3 regions of the Lysinibacillus sp. NPDC097279 genome follow, and region 2 is predicted to be linked to each of the others. Evidence: predicted binding sites of a transcription regulator. Region 2 holds the regulator's gene; each other region holds the start of a gene.

Region 1 (5,087 bases), on a different contig from region 2:
TCACATATTTCCTTAGCTTTCACATAAAGCTTCAGCTCATATAATGCATAGGCATAGGCACTTAAAGCTTTTTCATCTCCGTTATCATATAAAAACGCCTTTTCAAAACATGCGACCGCTTCTTCATATTGATATTTCTCCACATACATATGTCCTTCACGAATTAACGTTTGGGTTGCGCCTGGAAAAACAACAATATTGTCATGTTTAATAACATGGCGCTTTTGCTTTGACATTTTTCTCACCTCTTTAGTTCACTATTTCCAAATTGTTTATTTTTAACAAAAATAATTGAATTTATATTCATATTTTGTAATGAATTGAATTATAATTAATAATACCTAACATAATTTACATTATTATCAAAATATTCCGCAATCAGATAGTCATTGTTAGCTAGACGAAAACAAGTTGTTCACAAGGAGTGTAATACATGCCATTAATGGATACAATCATTGAATTCGATAGTCGCATCTCCCCTGCTTTCGAGGCACTATCAATTAAAGTTATATCAATTACAACAGCACATGGTCCGTTACAAGATTATTCAATTGACTTCGAATTTTTCACGCGAACAAAAATTAATATGTTTTCGAAAGAAGCAACAACCCATATTTCGAGTATTCATGGAACTATACCTGGATCCATCTCAATTGGGCATCATCAAGAGTCACTTTATATTATTCCCCAAAGTGTTCACATTGAATGCAACTATAAGCTTCTTCATATTGATACAAAAGATATGGAACGCATTTTACAACATCCTAACCCTACACTTTATTATAGTGAGTGGCTTTTAGATGCCATCAAAAATGCGAGTATTCTCGTTGAATTAAAAACGAATCAAAACTCCTATATCGAATGGCCACTTGGCATAAAGTCCGCTGTTATATTATAGGAAGCTAAACAAAATTTTTTATGTAATACATGCTTATAAAATTGACTAACAAATAAACTATTTTGTCTCAGGCATACTTAATTAAGTATGTCTTTTTATTGTGAATCAAAAACCATTCCCTCATTCGTTGCGCTTTTATCATATCAGCTTTCTATTGATTTCGGTATTGCAATTAACAAAGTAACCATTAAAAAATTCACTTCTGACAAATTTCTTTAGTAAAGAAGGTATAATGAAAAAATAGATTTATTATTGGAGGCAACTAACATGGATATAAAAGAAGCATTAAAAACATTTTCTTCAATGACACCTACTGAAAAACAAGCTTTTTTTGAAAAAGAAGGTGATTGGCTATTGAAGGAAATGTTAACACATATCGGTTCTATTGATGAGCAGCTACGTGACCATTTGATATATCGAACATTTATCGACCTGCTTAGTGATAACTTACTAAGTTCACAGCAACTCCAATATTTGTTCGATACGGCAACAGGTGACGATTTCTTATATGCAAACATTGGGGAACAAACGGGAGATAGTGTATTTACTCGCTCCTTTTCAGCGTTACTTGTTGCTAGCATTCTTGCAAAAGATAGCGAGCTCCTTATTTTAAATGATGCAAGCTTGGACACTTTCTTTAAAAAAATTGGTCGTTATTTATTACTTGAGAAGGATACAAGAGGACATGTTGAAGGCAAAGGTTGGGCACATAGCATTGCACATGGGGCTGATTTAGCCGCCATGACAATTAAACATCCTAAATTTGACTTGCAACATGCACCTTCCATCTTACATGCACTGAAATTAGCAACTTGGAAAGATGTTGTCTATGTTAACGATGAGGAAGAACGCTTTGTCAATATTATTGAAGCATTATTAGCAAGGGACTATTCTGAAGAAGCCTTAACGGAATGGGTGGAGCAAACTTTTGATAAATTCGAAATACATTTAGTAACACAAGGCTATAACGAAAGCTTTTTTAGCGGCCGTACTTGCACTTTAAATACGATGAAAACATTGTACTTCGCTTTAAAAATGAATAATCTAGCACCTAAACTTCAAAATACACTTTATATTCAGGTAGCAAAGTGGCTGAAGCTCGGTTCTTAACTAATGAAAGAACATCCAATTCACATTGGATGTTCTTTTGTTTAGACGAACATCAATATTGGTATACTAATTTCTGTTAAATTTTGAAAGCGCTTAATTATGTTAACATAATTTTATCATTGTTCCAATATCCCCTCTCTAATCATTCCTTACATAGAAAATTTATCCTTTATTCTTTGAAAAACTGTCTTTTTATATACTCCTTTTTTTAAAAAAACGCAACTAAAAAGAATTGAAAACAGAGGTAGGTCAAGGATTTTATTACAAATCATCGTCTAAAATGTGAAATAGAATTTTTCACAAAAAAAACATTTACTTAGTTAAATACGATAAACTCAGTATTTTCAACGTTTATACAGTGTTAAATTAACAAAACCTAAAAATACCAATAGTGAAATAGCTTTTTTTGTTCAAAAAATGTTCATATTCAACCCCATTTCATTATCATATTTATAATTAATTATTTTTTTTTTTAGTGAAGCGGGCGTATAATCCTATATGCAAACAAAGACATGATGCGACCATCGACATTGAAATTTTGTCCAATTTATGGTGCATTAATCATCATGTATGTGAACGCTTGCACCAGACCAATCAAATACTAGACATTATGCTTCATATCGAACCATGCCATTGTCATTGTAAATGCAACTGTACTTGATTGGTACAACAGATAAAAGAGGTGACCTCAATACCCACTATTTATAAATGTGAATCAATACTACTACACATTAAATTTATGAATAGCCGTTTTATAGAAAGGAGTCAAACATGAATAAAAAATTAAGCTTAATGTTTTTAGCATTTGGTGCTATCGCAATCCTTTCTGGTTGTGAACCATTAACAGTTTTCAATCCAAAAGGACCGAATGCTCAAACATTATCAAACACAATTATTTTATCCATTATTACAATGGCAGTTATTTTACTAGTCGTGTATGTGCTTTTTGCGTTTATGCTAACAAAATACCGCGCATCTAAAGCATCTGCCGATTATGAGCCACCTCATGAAGAAGGTAGTCACGTACTTGAAATTACGTGGACAGTTATTCCTATTATTATCGTAGCATTCCTAGCAATTGTTACTGTTAAAACAACTAGTACGGTAGAAACAACACCAGAAGGTTATGACAATAAAGAACCACTTGTTATTTATGCAGCATCTTCAAACTGGAAATGGCATTTTAGCTATCCAGAAGAGGGTATTGAAACTGTGAACTATGTAAACATTCCAACTGATCGTCCTATTGAATTCAAATTGTATTCATTCGGACCAATCACAAGTTTCTGGATTCCACAGTTAGCTGGTCAAAAATATGCAATGAGTGACATGTTAACAACTATTCACCTTGCAGCAGATGAAGTTGGCTCTTTCATGGGTCGTAACTCTAACTTTAACGGTCGTGGATTTGCGGAAATGGAATTTGAAGCTCAATCTATGACTCAAGCAGACTTCGATCAATGGGTTAAGGACGTAAAAGCGAACGAAAAACCATTAACTGAAGAGAAATTCAAAGAATTATTAGCAGCTGAACATGTAGGTCGTTCAAGCTACTCATCTACTCACTTAGATTTCAGCCCAGCACCAATGGCACATGGTGATATGGATATGGGGGGTATGGATCATAGCGACATGGATATGTCTGATGAAGACATGAACCATGAAGATATGGACCATTCAACTGATGCCGATTCAACACATTCACACTAATTTTCAAATTTGAAAGGAGCGCATCCTATGAGTATGGAAGAATTATTCCATCCACTGCAAGAACCGATGATTTTAGCGGCAGCTATCAGTATCGTAGTTGGTGCAGTTGTTGTCGTAGCAGGCCTTACTTATTTTAAAAAATGGGGCTACTTCTATAAAAACTGGCTATCAACAGTCGATCATAAAAAGATCGGTATTATGTATATCGCCGTAGCACTATTAATGCTATTCCGCGGTGGTATCGACGCACTTTTAATGCGTGCACAAACAGCCGTTCCTGATAACGGACTTCTTGATGCACAACATTATAACGAAATTTTCACTACACATGGTTTAATCATGATTTTATTTATGGCGATGCCATTTGTTATCGGTTTAATGAACATTGTTATTCCATTACAAATCGGTGCACGTGACGTTGCATTCCCACGTCTAAATGCAGTCAGCTTCTGGGCATTCGCAGCAGGTTGTGGCTTGCTGAACCTATCATTCATTATTGGTGGTTCACCAGATGCAGGTTGGACAGCTTACTTCCCATTATCAGGTACTGAATTCAGTCCAACTGTTGGGAACAACTACTATTCATTAGCACTACAATTATCAGGGATTGGTACGTTATTGACGGGTGTGAACTTTATCACAACGATCTTTAAAATGCGTGCTCCTGGTATGACATTAATGAAAATGCCAATGTTCTCTTGGTCAATTTTAATTACAAACGTTATTATCGTATTTGCGTTCCCAGTATTAACTGTCGCACTTGCTTTAATGATGTTAGACCGTCAATTCGGTACAAAATTCTTTGCAATGACAGACGGCGGTATGGACATGCTTTGGGCCAACCTATTCTGGGTTTGGGGACATCCTGAGGTTTACATCGTTATCCTACCAGCGTTCGGTATTTTCTCAGAAGTTATTGCAACATTTGCACGTAAAAACTTATACGGTTACAAATCAATGGTAATGAGTATGGTTGTCATTTCATTACTATCATTCTTAGTTTGGGCCCACCACTTCTATACAATGGGTCACGGCGTTATGGTAAACAGTGTATTCTCTATTACTACAATGGCGATTGCTGTTCCAACTGGGGTTAAGATGTTTAACTGGTTGCTCACAATGAGGCACGGTAAGATTCAATTCACTACCCCAATGCTTTATGCGCTTGCATTTATTCCGATCTTCACAATTGGTGGGGTTACAGGTGTAATGCTAGCAATGGCAAGTGCCGACTATCAATATCATAATACGATGTTCTTAGTTGCCCACTTCCACTATGTATTAATTCCAGGTACAGTATTTGGTGTACTTGCAGGTTACCATTTCTGGTGGCCAAAAATGTTCGGTTTCCGTTTAAATGAGAAATTAG
Region 2 (5,087 bases):
TCTTTATCTATTGTAGAGGTAGAGGTCTTTTCAGGAGCAGTTGCTTGTAATTGCGGTTGAGAAGCAGCCTTCATTTGAGCAATTTCAAAAAGTTCCTGTTTTTTTTCAAGGTAATAATCGTAATCACCTAAATACTCAAATGAACCTTCGCCTGAAAGCTCCACTACTTTCGTTGCTATTCGATTAATAAAATAACGGTCATGCGATACGAAAAGAAGTGTTCCAGGGTAATCAATTAAGGCATTTTCCAACACTTCTTTACTATCTAAGTCTAAGTGGTTGGTAGGCTCATCGAGAACTAAGAAATTCGCCTTTTGCATCATTAACTTTGCTAATGCAAGGCGAGCCTTCTCACCACCAGATAAAGAATTGACGGCTTTATCCACATCTTCTCCACTGAATAAAAAGCGGCCAAGTACAGTGCGAATGTCTTTTTCATTCATTAAGGGCCATTCATCCCATAGCTCTTTTAAAACACTTTTATTGCTCGACAGCTTTGCCTGTTCTTGATCGTAATAGCCAATTTGCACATTAGTTCCATAACGTATTTCTCCAGCAAGTGGGGACAGGTCTTTGACAATCGTTTTTAATAATGTCGATTTACCAACACCGTTAGGCCCTACTAGTGCTATGCGATCTTCTCGAAACGTTCGTAGTGAGATACCACTAGATATTTGCTTGTCACCGTAGCCGACAGCTAAGGAGTCAATGGAGAGCACATCATTGCCACTTTGTCGCTCTATCGTAAAGCCAAAGCTAGCTGATTTTTCGTTACCGTCAGGAGAGTCCATCCATTCTGTACGTTCAAGCATTTTGCGTCGGCTTTGTGCCATTTTTGTCGTAGAGGCACGGGCTATGTTTTTTTGAATAAAATCCTCAAGTTTTGCTTTCTCATCTTGCTGGCGTTCAAACATTTTGACATCGCGCTCATAGGTTTTCGCCTTTTCGTCTAAATAAGCACTGTAGTTTCCAGTATATTTCGTAACGCGATGACGAGAAACTTCATAGACGATAGAGACAACTTGGTCTAAAAAGTAACGGTCATGGGATACGATTAAAATAGCACCTTCATAGCCTTTTAAATAAGTCTCTAACCAAGAAAGTGTTTCAATATCTAAATGGTTTGTTGGCTCGTCGAGAATTAATAAGTCTGGCTTACTTAATAGAAGCTTAGCAAGAGCTAAACGAGTTCGTTGACCACCTGATAATGAGCTAATTGCTTTTTCATAATCCTCTGGGTAAAATTGCATACCATGAAGAACAGAGCGCGTATCAGATTCGTATTGATAGCCGCCTGCATCTTTAAAATCATGCTGTAATTGGTCATATTCGGACATGACCTTTGCATACATTTCTGGCTTTTCGTAAACCGCTGGATCAGCCATTTGCTGTTCAAGCGAACGTAATGTTTTTTCTTGTCCAAGAAGCGGTTCGAAAATTGTCATCATTTCGTCCCAAATTGATAAAGTTGAATTTAGACCCGCATGTTGTTCTAAATAGCCAACTTGTACGCCCTTCGGAATAATAATATCGCCAGAATCATATGACAATTGCCCAGCGATGATTTTTAGTAAAGTGGATTTACCAGCTCCGTTACGTCCGACTAATGCTACGCGATCACGGTGTTGGACTTCTAGTTTGACACCACTTAAAATTTCATCTGCAATAAAGGATTTATATAGTTGATTGACTTGTAATACAATCATTCTTGACACCTCAATTCTTTCTTAGTGTAAAGGATGACGGAATTGCTTGCAATGCCAGTGCTTTACTTATTCTAAGCTGTCATGTAAGATTGAAACGATTTCTCTTTAGTTAGTGGCGTAAAACGCGCAGTTAACTAAAGGGAAATCCTCCAGTTGATGTGATAATATTAACGCGCTTTAGCAGAAGTCATCCATTTATAGAAGTGGAAGATGAATATTAAATATGCATTGAACTCAGTGTGGGTTGAAACCCGTCTGAATCAAGTTAACAGCCAGCGAATGCCCTAGATTTTATGGGGAGCCTTTTAAACATGCTCACAAAAAATTATGAGACGCAAATACGCTGAGAGATGTAACTGATTCATATAAGCATGTTTCAAAATGAGTATTCAAATACGCTTAGGTGAATTTGATGTGTTTATAAGGAGGAAAAAGTTTGAAACAAGAAGTAAAAATTCCACAAGCCACAACGAAAAGACTTCCTCTTTACTATCGATTTATCCAAAACTTTGCGCAAGAAGGAATGGAACGTATTTCATCGAAGGAATTGAGCGAGGCGATGAAAATCGATTCTGCAACGATTCGTCGTGATTTTTCTTATTTCGGTGCGCTTGGCAAAAAGGGATATGGCTATGATGTTCAGCATCTATTGAAGTTTTTTAGCCAAACACTTGATCAGCATGAAACAACAAAAGTAGCGTTAATCGGTGTGGGGAACTTAGGGAATGCATTTTTAAAGTATAATTTCCAAAAAAATCATAACACGCATATTGTAGTTGCATTTGACTCAAAGGCACCAAAGGAAGGGAAAATGATAAGCAATATTCCTGTGTATCATCCCGATTTATTAGAAGAAAAGTACGCTGAATATGGAGCAGACCTTGCTATTTTAACTGTATCTTCACGCTCGGCTCAGAAGATGGCGGATCGTTTAGCTGCAATGAATGCAAAAGGCATTTTAAACTTTACACCAGAGCGTATTACCGTACCGGATACTATGAAATTATTAACGATAGATTTGTCGGTAGAATTACAAGCGCTTATTTACTTAATCCGAAATAGTGATAAATAAAGGGCATTCACAAATTTGTAAACTGTTACAAATGATGGTGTTTAAACTATTGAAATAAATTCGCCAAACGAAAAAATTTAAGTTAAAATGATATATATATAAGAGGAGGTGGCTGCAATGGTTGTGCACTTAAGTGCTTTCACACCAGTTAGCCTAGTTATTATCGGTGTGGTTGCAATTTTAATATTCGGACCAAAGAAATTACCTGAGCTAGGTAAAGCAATGGGTTCTACACTTCGCGAATTTAAAAATGCAACAAAAGGTTTAGCTGATGACGATGATGATACAAAAAAGAAAATAATTGAACATAAAGAAAATGATAACGTTAAGTAAGTTAAGGATGTCAATTTAATATGAATCCAAGAGAATTAACAGTTGTAGAGCATTTAGAAGAACTAAGAAAACGGCTCTTTATTTGCGCTGTTTTCTTTGTTATTGCACTTATAGTTGGCTTTTATCTAGCCGAACCACTTATTAAACATATTCAATATAGTAAAGAAGCGGAGCAACTAACTTTAAATGCATTTAAAGTGACCGATCCACTTGTCGTATATTTACAAGTGACGGTTGCAATCGCATTTGTGATAAGTTCACCATTGCTTCTTCATCAACTTTGGTTGTTTATTACACCAGGTTTACATGAGACAGAACGTAAGGCTACTTTAAAATATATTCCATATTCGTTTTTTCTATTTTTAGCAGGAGCTTCATTTTCTTATTATGTTTTATTCCCATATGTCATGCACTTTATGATGGGTTTATCTACAGAATTAGAAATACAGCAAACAATTGGCATTAACGAATATTTTTCATTTTTATTTCGTTTAGTCATGCCGTTTGGAATCATTTTTCAGTTACCTGTAGTGACGTTATTTTTAGCGCGTTTAGGTATATTAAATCCTGAACTGATGGTGAAATTCAGAAAATATGCATATTTCGGGTTAGTCGTTATTGCGGTATTTCTTGCACCTCCAGATTTTATTTCAAACGTTATCGTAGCAATTCCGCTATTTGTAATTTATGAGGTTAGTATTATCATAGCACGCAGAGGCTATCGAAAGTTTTTACAAGCCGAGGCATTACTTTTAGAGGAAGAGCGTAAAGAAGCAGAACGCGAGCAAGTTGAGCGTTTGTTAGCTGAGCAGCGACGACAAATTGAAGAATTAAATGACTAATAAAAAGAGCTAGATGTTTTCACATCTAGCTCTTTTTTTATTGCATTTTTTGCAGTTCTTCTAAAAACTTTTGCAGCGGTTCTGCGTTAAATTGTACGAGTGTTACGAAGCCGTTCAGCATGACATGGGCAATAATCGATGTCCAAATCCGTTTTGTTTTGTGGTATAAGAAAGCAAAGATTAGACCACATATGGTATACAACAGAATATGTGAGAAATCGAAATGAATTATCGCAAAGAAAATAGCACTGACAATGGCTGCCACCCAGAAATTAGTCGTTTGGACGAGCGAGCCGAAAATAACACGACGGAAGACGAATTCCTCTAAAATTGGGCCAAAAACAACAATCGCTAAAATGGCAATTGGAGCACCTTTTGCTATCGCCACTATATCAGCGGTGTTTTCTGAGCCACCCTCGATCCCGAATACAGCCATTTCAATAGCAGCACCAATCATTTGTCCAAAGAACACAAGGAAGAAACCTAGGACACCCCATAAGATTGTAAGGGGAATAGACTCTTTTTTACCTTGATAGATATTCCAAAACGCTTTATCGCGAGTAGTTAAAATCAAACTTAAAACTAATGCAATGGCAAAGCTGAGAGCGATATACCAGCCTTGTGTAATAGGGGCCGCTTGCTCAGGAGGTAAACCTGTTGTACTCATCACGAATTTATGAAACGGTAAAAGTAACCATTTGCCTGATAATTGCATGATAATGTAAACGATTAAAACATAGAGAGCGGTTTTTTTATGCTGTACGTTTTTTAAAGTATTATTCACAGTCAAAATCCTTTCCATTCATAAGCTACCTTTCTATTGTAGAGGAATATGGAAAGAAAACAAAATTTTTCGTAGTTCTGGCTTGCAAAAAGACAGTTGATTGATTATCATAATAAATGTATTAGCACTCGTTGATATAGAGTGCTAATAAACATATAAGAAATATTTAATTAATAGGAGGTTGTTTCACTTGTTAAGACCACTAGGAGATCGTATTGTCATCGAACTAATCGAGGTAGAGGAAAAGTCTGCATTTGGAATTGTACTACCAGACTCTGCAAAAGAAAAACCACAAGAGGGTAAAGTAGTAGCAGTTGGGACAGGTCGTATATTAGAAAACGGACAACGTG
Region 3 (5,087 bases), on a different contig from region 2:
AGCCAGATTTAGTGCGTCTGTCAATCGACGATGAGTGGTTAGAGCGCGTAAAATCAGAAATTCCTGAACTTCCAGATGCTCGTAAAAAACGTTATGTTGAAGATTTAGGATTAACTTCATATGATGCTGGCGTGCTTGTTATTTCTAAAGAAATTTCTGATTTCTTTGAAGCAATGGTAGCTGAAGGCGCGGATGCAAAACTTTCTGCAAACTGGTTGATGGGTGATGTTTCTGCCTATTTAAATGCTGAACAAAAAGATCTTAAAGATACTGCATTAACTCCAGAAAACCTAGCAGGCATGGTGAAATTAATTACGGACGGTACAATTTCTTCTAAAATCGGTAAAAAAGTATTTACGGAGTTAGTCGAAAATGGTGGTTCAGCTAATGACATCGTGAAGGCAAAAGGATTAGTACAAATTTCTGATGAGGGTGCATTATTAGCTATTGTCACAGAAGTATTAGATAACAATGCACAATCAATCGAGGACTTTAAAAACGGTAAGGATCGTGCAATTGGCTTCTTAGTTGGACAAATTATGAAAGCTACAAAAGGCCAAGCGAACCCACCAATGGTTAACAAATTATTACAACAAGAAATTGCGAAACGCTAATTCTTTGTTTTTACAATGAGTCAAGAGAGTGAATTCACTTTCTTGGCTTTTTAAATGCAAAGATTGTACATACTAACAAATCGTATAACACTAAATAGTTGTCTAAAAAGAGTATTCATAGCAAAATATAGAATAGAACAATCACTTCACTAAAAAAGGGGATAAGTATATGAAAACTGAACAACAATATTTTGAAGAAGCCATTTCAATTCAACAATATATGGACAATATGACAACACTTAAAGAAGACAGCTTCCGAATTTATGATGGCTTTGAAGTGCCAATGAATGATGGTTTTGTAGCTTTATTGAAGGACAAGCAACCGAAAATTTTAACAATTACTGAAGATTGGTGCGGTGATGCGATGTTAAATAATCCGATTATTCGCCGTGTTGCAGAGGCAGCTGGATTAGATATGCGCACAGTATTACGTGATGCAGATACAGATTTAATTGACCGTTATTTAACAAACGGTGGCCGTGCAATTCCAATGTATATTTTATTAAATGAAGCAGGTCAGGTTATAGGAAAATGGGGACCACGTGCGCCTGAATTACAGGATATTGTTGTGAAGAAAAGAGCGACATTACCAGACAAAGAAGATCCAACGTTTGAGGACGCACAAAAAGCACTTTACAGTGAAATTCGCGAAGATAATATTACGAACAAACAAAATTGGACATATGTATACGAGGATTTCAAGAAACATGTCACAGTAGCATTGCAATAATCTGGCATTGCTTAATTAAAGCTGTAACGTACAATACGTGTTTATTTTGGCGTATTAAAAGCATATGGTGTAATTTGAGTTGCAAGGCGTAGTACTTCGCATGAAATCATCTGTGCAACATTTCAATGGTTTATTCGTTGAAAGTATTAGAATCTTATGAAGCAGGAAGGTATGTTATGAAACGAGCAAGAATCATTTATAATCCTACATCTGGGCGAGAAGCGTTTAAAAAGCATCTACCAGAAGTATTGGAGAAACTAGAGGTAGCAGGCTATGAGACATCTTGTCACGCAACAACTTGTGAAGGCGATGCTATAGAAGCAGCAAAAAACGCAGTAGAACGTGGATTTGATATTATCATAGCAGTTGGTGGAGATGGTACGTTAAATGAGGTTGTTTCTGGTGTAGCCCAATTCGAAAAGCGTCCGAAGATTGGCCTAATTCCAATGGGGACAACGAATGATTTTGCACGTGCTGTCCATATTCCACGAAATATTGATGAAGCCGTTGATATTATTATTAAAGGCGATACCTTACCAGTTGATGTTGGATTGTTAAATGGAGAACGCTATTTCATCAATATCGCTGCTGGGGGACGTATTACTGAGCTAACATACGAAGTGCCAAGCAAAATGAAAACGATGCTAGGGCAGTTAGCTTATTATTTAAAAGCAGTTGAAATGATCCCTTCCATTAAGGCATCACATATGCGTATTGAATATGATGGTGAAGTATTTGATGGAGATGCAATGATGTTTTTATGTGGCTTAACGAATTCTGTAGGAGGCTTTGAAAAGCTTGCACCAGATGCAAGCATAAATGATGGCTACTTCACTTTATTAGTATTGAAAAAAGTGAGTCTTCCAGAATTTATTCAACTTGCGGCAATGGCGTTACGAGGGGAACATTTAAAGGATGATCGTGTTATTTATAAAAAGGCAAGTGTTGTAAAAGTTACGACGGAAAACGAAGTGCATTTAAATCTAGATGGCGAGTATGGTGGAGATGCGCCTGCTACATTTGAAAACTTAAAACGCCATATTGAACTTTTTGTACCACTTGAAGACATTCGTGAGGAAGATCGTATTTAAATTTCATCATATGGAACAATTGGAAGATAAGAGTGAATAATTTTAGCGTTTTTACACTTATTTGTTAATAATCTCCTCGGTAATTGGGATTGTGAACGAATTAAGAAAAATGTTTGGCGAATATACGTATATTAAATGAACAATATTTGAAACCTTTATATTAGGCCGAAGTTTCGGTCCATTATAAAGGTTTTTTGCGTTGAAATAGTAGAAAATATGGGTAGGGATAAGGGAAAGGAAGTGGTGCAATGTGTATAAGTCACAGGAAAGAAAGCTTATCTGGTTAAGCTTTGGTGTTGCGATTATCATGCTACTTTCCATACTTGGAAGAATATTCGGTAGTTAGGAGGGCAATAAGATGATTAATGAATCAGCAGTCTTTTGGAGTCGTGCATTAACAGAGCTTACGTTATCGTTCCACATCATTTATGCAACGATTGGTGTCGGCGTGCCGTTAATGATTATGATTGCGCAATGGACTGGTTATAAAAAGAATGATGAGCATTATATATTAATGGCACGACGTTGGGCACGAGGTTTCGTCATTACCGTTGCTGTAGGGGTCGTTACAGGTACAGCAATCGGTTTACAATTATCGTTACTATGGCCGAATTTTATGCAACTTGCAGGGCAAACTATAGCATTACCACTCTTTATGGAAACCTTTGCATTCTTCTTTGAAGCCATTTTCTTAGGTATCTACTTATATACTTGGGATCGTTTCGATAGTCAGAAAAAACATATGCTCCTTCTAATACCTGTTGCTGTAGGTGCATCGATGTCTGCCGTTTTTATAACAATCGTCAACGCCTTTATGAACGCACCACAAGGCTTTGACATAGTGGACGGTCAGCTTATTAATATTCAACCATTTCTAGCAATGTTTAACCCAGCAATGCCCACTAAAGTCGCGCACGTGCTTGTAACCGCATACATGACATCCGCATTTGTGTTGGCAGCAATCGCAGGTTATCGTATGCTTAGAGGCTCAGATCATATTTATCATAAAAAATCATTATTTTTACTAATGAAAATTGGCTTAGTTTCGTCCATTGCAGCAGCCATTATAGGAGATTTCTCAGGTAAATACTTAGCGGAATACCAACCAGAAAAATTAGCTGCAGCAGAATGGCATTTTGAAACAACAGATAAAGCATCGCTTATATTACTAGGTGTATTGGATGGCGAAGAGGTGAAGTATGCTATAAAAGTTCCATATGCATTAAGTATACTTGCACGTAATAATCCAAATGCAGAAGTAATCGGTTTAGATCAATTTGCGGAGGAAGACCGACCACCACTCTATATCCACTATCTGTTTAACATCATGGTCTTTATCGGCATGTTCATGGTTTTAGTATCATTACTTTACGTAGTAGGTAAACCAAGAGGTTGGCAGTTTATTCATTCTAGATGGTTTAGATGGGTTATCGTTGCGGGTGCACCACTGTCCATAATTGCCATTGAAGCAGGCTGGTGGCTTGCAGAGGTTGGACGTCAACCATGGATATTATACGGTATTATGCGAACACCAGAGGGAGCTACAACGAGCGATCACGTCGATTTAATGATGCTGTTATTCTCTGGTGTGTACGCCGTACTTGGAGTTGGTAGTACTGTCGTATTAATTCGAATGTTTAAAAAGAACCCGATTGAGCGAGAAATTGAAGATCGCAATACAGAAAAGGGCGGTGACATCATATGACATTAGAAGTATTAGGGATTTCAGTATTGTGGATTTTCCTTTTTGGTTATGTGATGATCGCATCCATTGATTTTGGTGCAGGTTTTTTCAATGCGTACAGTCTCCTTATTGGGAAAAACCATATCATAACGAATATTATTAAACGATATTTATCGCCTGTATGGGAAGTAACGAATGTCTTTTTAGTATTTTTCTTTGTAGGGATTGTAGGATTTTTCCCTCAAACAGCATTTTATTATGGCACGATTTTGCTTGTGCCAGTTAGTATTTCATTAGTGCTACTGGCGATTCGTGGCTCGTACTATGCCTTTGAATCGTATGGTGCACGTGGACATATCGGGTATTCACTGACATATGGCTTAACTGGTTTACTGATTCCAGCATCACTTTCTGTAGTATTTGCTATTGCAGGTGGTGGCTATGTGGATATGGTGGAAGGGCAACCAGTATTAAATTATTGGACACTATATACGAGTACATTTGCTTGGAGTATTGTCGTACTAAGCATAGCAGCTGTCCTTTATATATCCGCAGTATTTTTAACGTGGTATGCACATAAAGCAACCGATGTAGAGGCAACAAATTTAATGCGAAAATATGCATTAATTTGGGCTGCACCATTAATGATTAGTGCACTGGGCATTATGTATGAGATGAAATCCATTAACCCAGAAAGCTATCAGCATATGGTCAACTTATGGTGGATGTTTGCCATTTCAGCAGTATTATTTATTATCACGGTCATATTGCTATGGATGCGAAAAAATTATGGGCTTGCTGTAGGATTATTAATCGCACAATTCGCGGTAGCATTTTTTGCTTATGGTATTGCGCAATACCCATATTTACTGTATCCATATTTAACAATCTACGACAGCTTTACAAATACACAAATGGCCATTGCGTTAGTCATCGTATTCGTTTTAGGATTATGCCTGCTTCTGCCT

The links. The regulator Rex, encoded in region 2, represses fermentation and respiration genes when NADH is low (regulators of the CRP and FNR family bind a similar motif). The targets are predictions, from matches to a motif close to TTGTGAAATATTTCACAA.
Region 1: a site for Rex is predicted at 2,579-2,596, ahead of qoxA (cytochrome aa3 quinol oxidase subunit II). Genes of this name have one in related genera too.
Region 3: a site for Rex is predicted at 2,525-2,542, ahead of ACIQ1H_RS20095 (cytochrome ubiquinol oxidase subunit I). Genes of this name have one in related genera too.

Annotation. Positions count from the first base shown of each region.
Region 1 covers NZ_JBIWDA010000001.1:302,812-307,898, reverse strand. The annotation lists gene ACIQ1H_RS01435 (DUF3196 family protein) at 1-236, opposite strand, end outside; gene ACIQ1H_RS01430 (hypothetical protein) at 434-898, shown strand; gene ACIQ1H_RS01425 (DUF2785 domain-containing protein) at 1,166-2,008, shown strand; gene qoxA (cytochrome aa3 quinol oxidase subunit II) at 2,780-3,718, shown strand; gene qoxB (cytochrome aa3 quinol oxidase subunit I) at 3,746-5,087, shown strand, end outside.
Region 2 covers NZ_JBIWDA010000010.1:4,243-9,329, forward strand. The annotation lists gene ACIQ1H_RS21850 (ABC transporter ATP-binding protein) at 1-1,706, opposite strand, end outside; gene ACIQ1H_RS21855 (redox-sensing transcriptional repressor Rex) at 2,143-2,778, shown strand; gene ACIQ1H_RS21860 (twin-arginine translocase TatA/TatE family subunit) at 2,896-3,111, shown strand; gene tatC (twin-arginine translocase subunit TatC) at 3,132-3,953, shown strand; gene ACIQ1H_RS21870 (CPBP family intramembrane glutamic endopeptidase) at 3,991-4,755, opposite strand; gene groES (co-chaperone GroES) at 4,928-5,087, shown strand, end outside.
Region 3 covers NZ_JBIWDA010000007.1:27,535-32,621, forward strand. The annotation lists gene gatB (Asp-tRNA(Asn)/Glu-tRNA(Gln) amidotransferase subunit GatB) at 1-614, shown strand, start outside; gene ACIQ1H_RS20085 (thioredoxin family protein) at 784-1,344, shown strand; gene ACIQ1H_RS20090 (diacylglycerol kinase) at 1,521-2,435, shown strand; gene ACIQ1H_RS20095 (cytochrome ubiquinol oxidase subunit I) at 2,794-4,140, shown strand; gene ACIQ1H_RS20100 (cytochrome d ubiquinol oxidase subunit II) at 4,137-5,087, shown strand, end outside.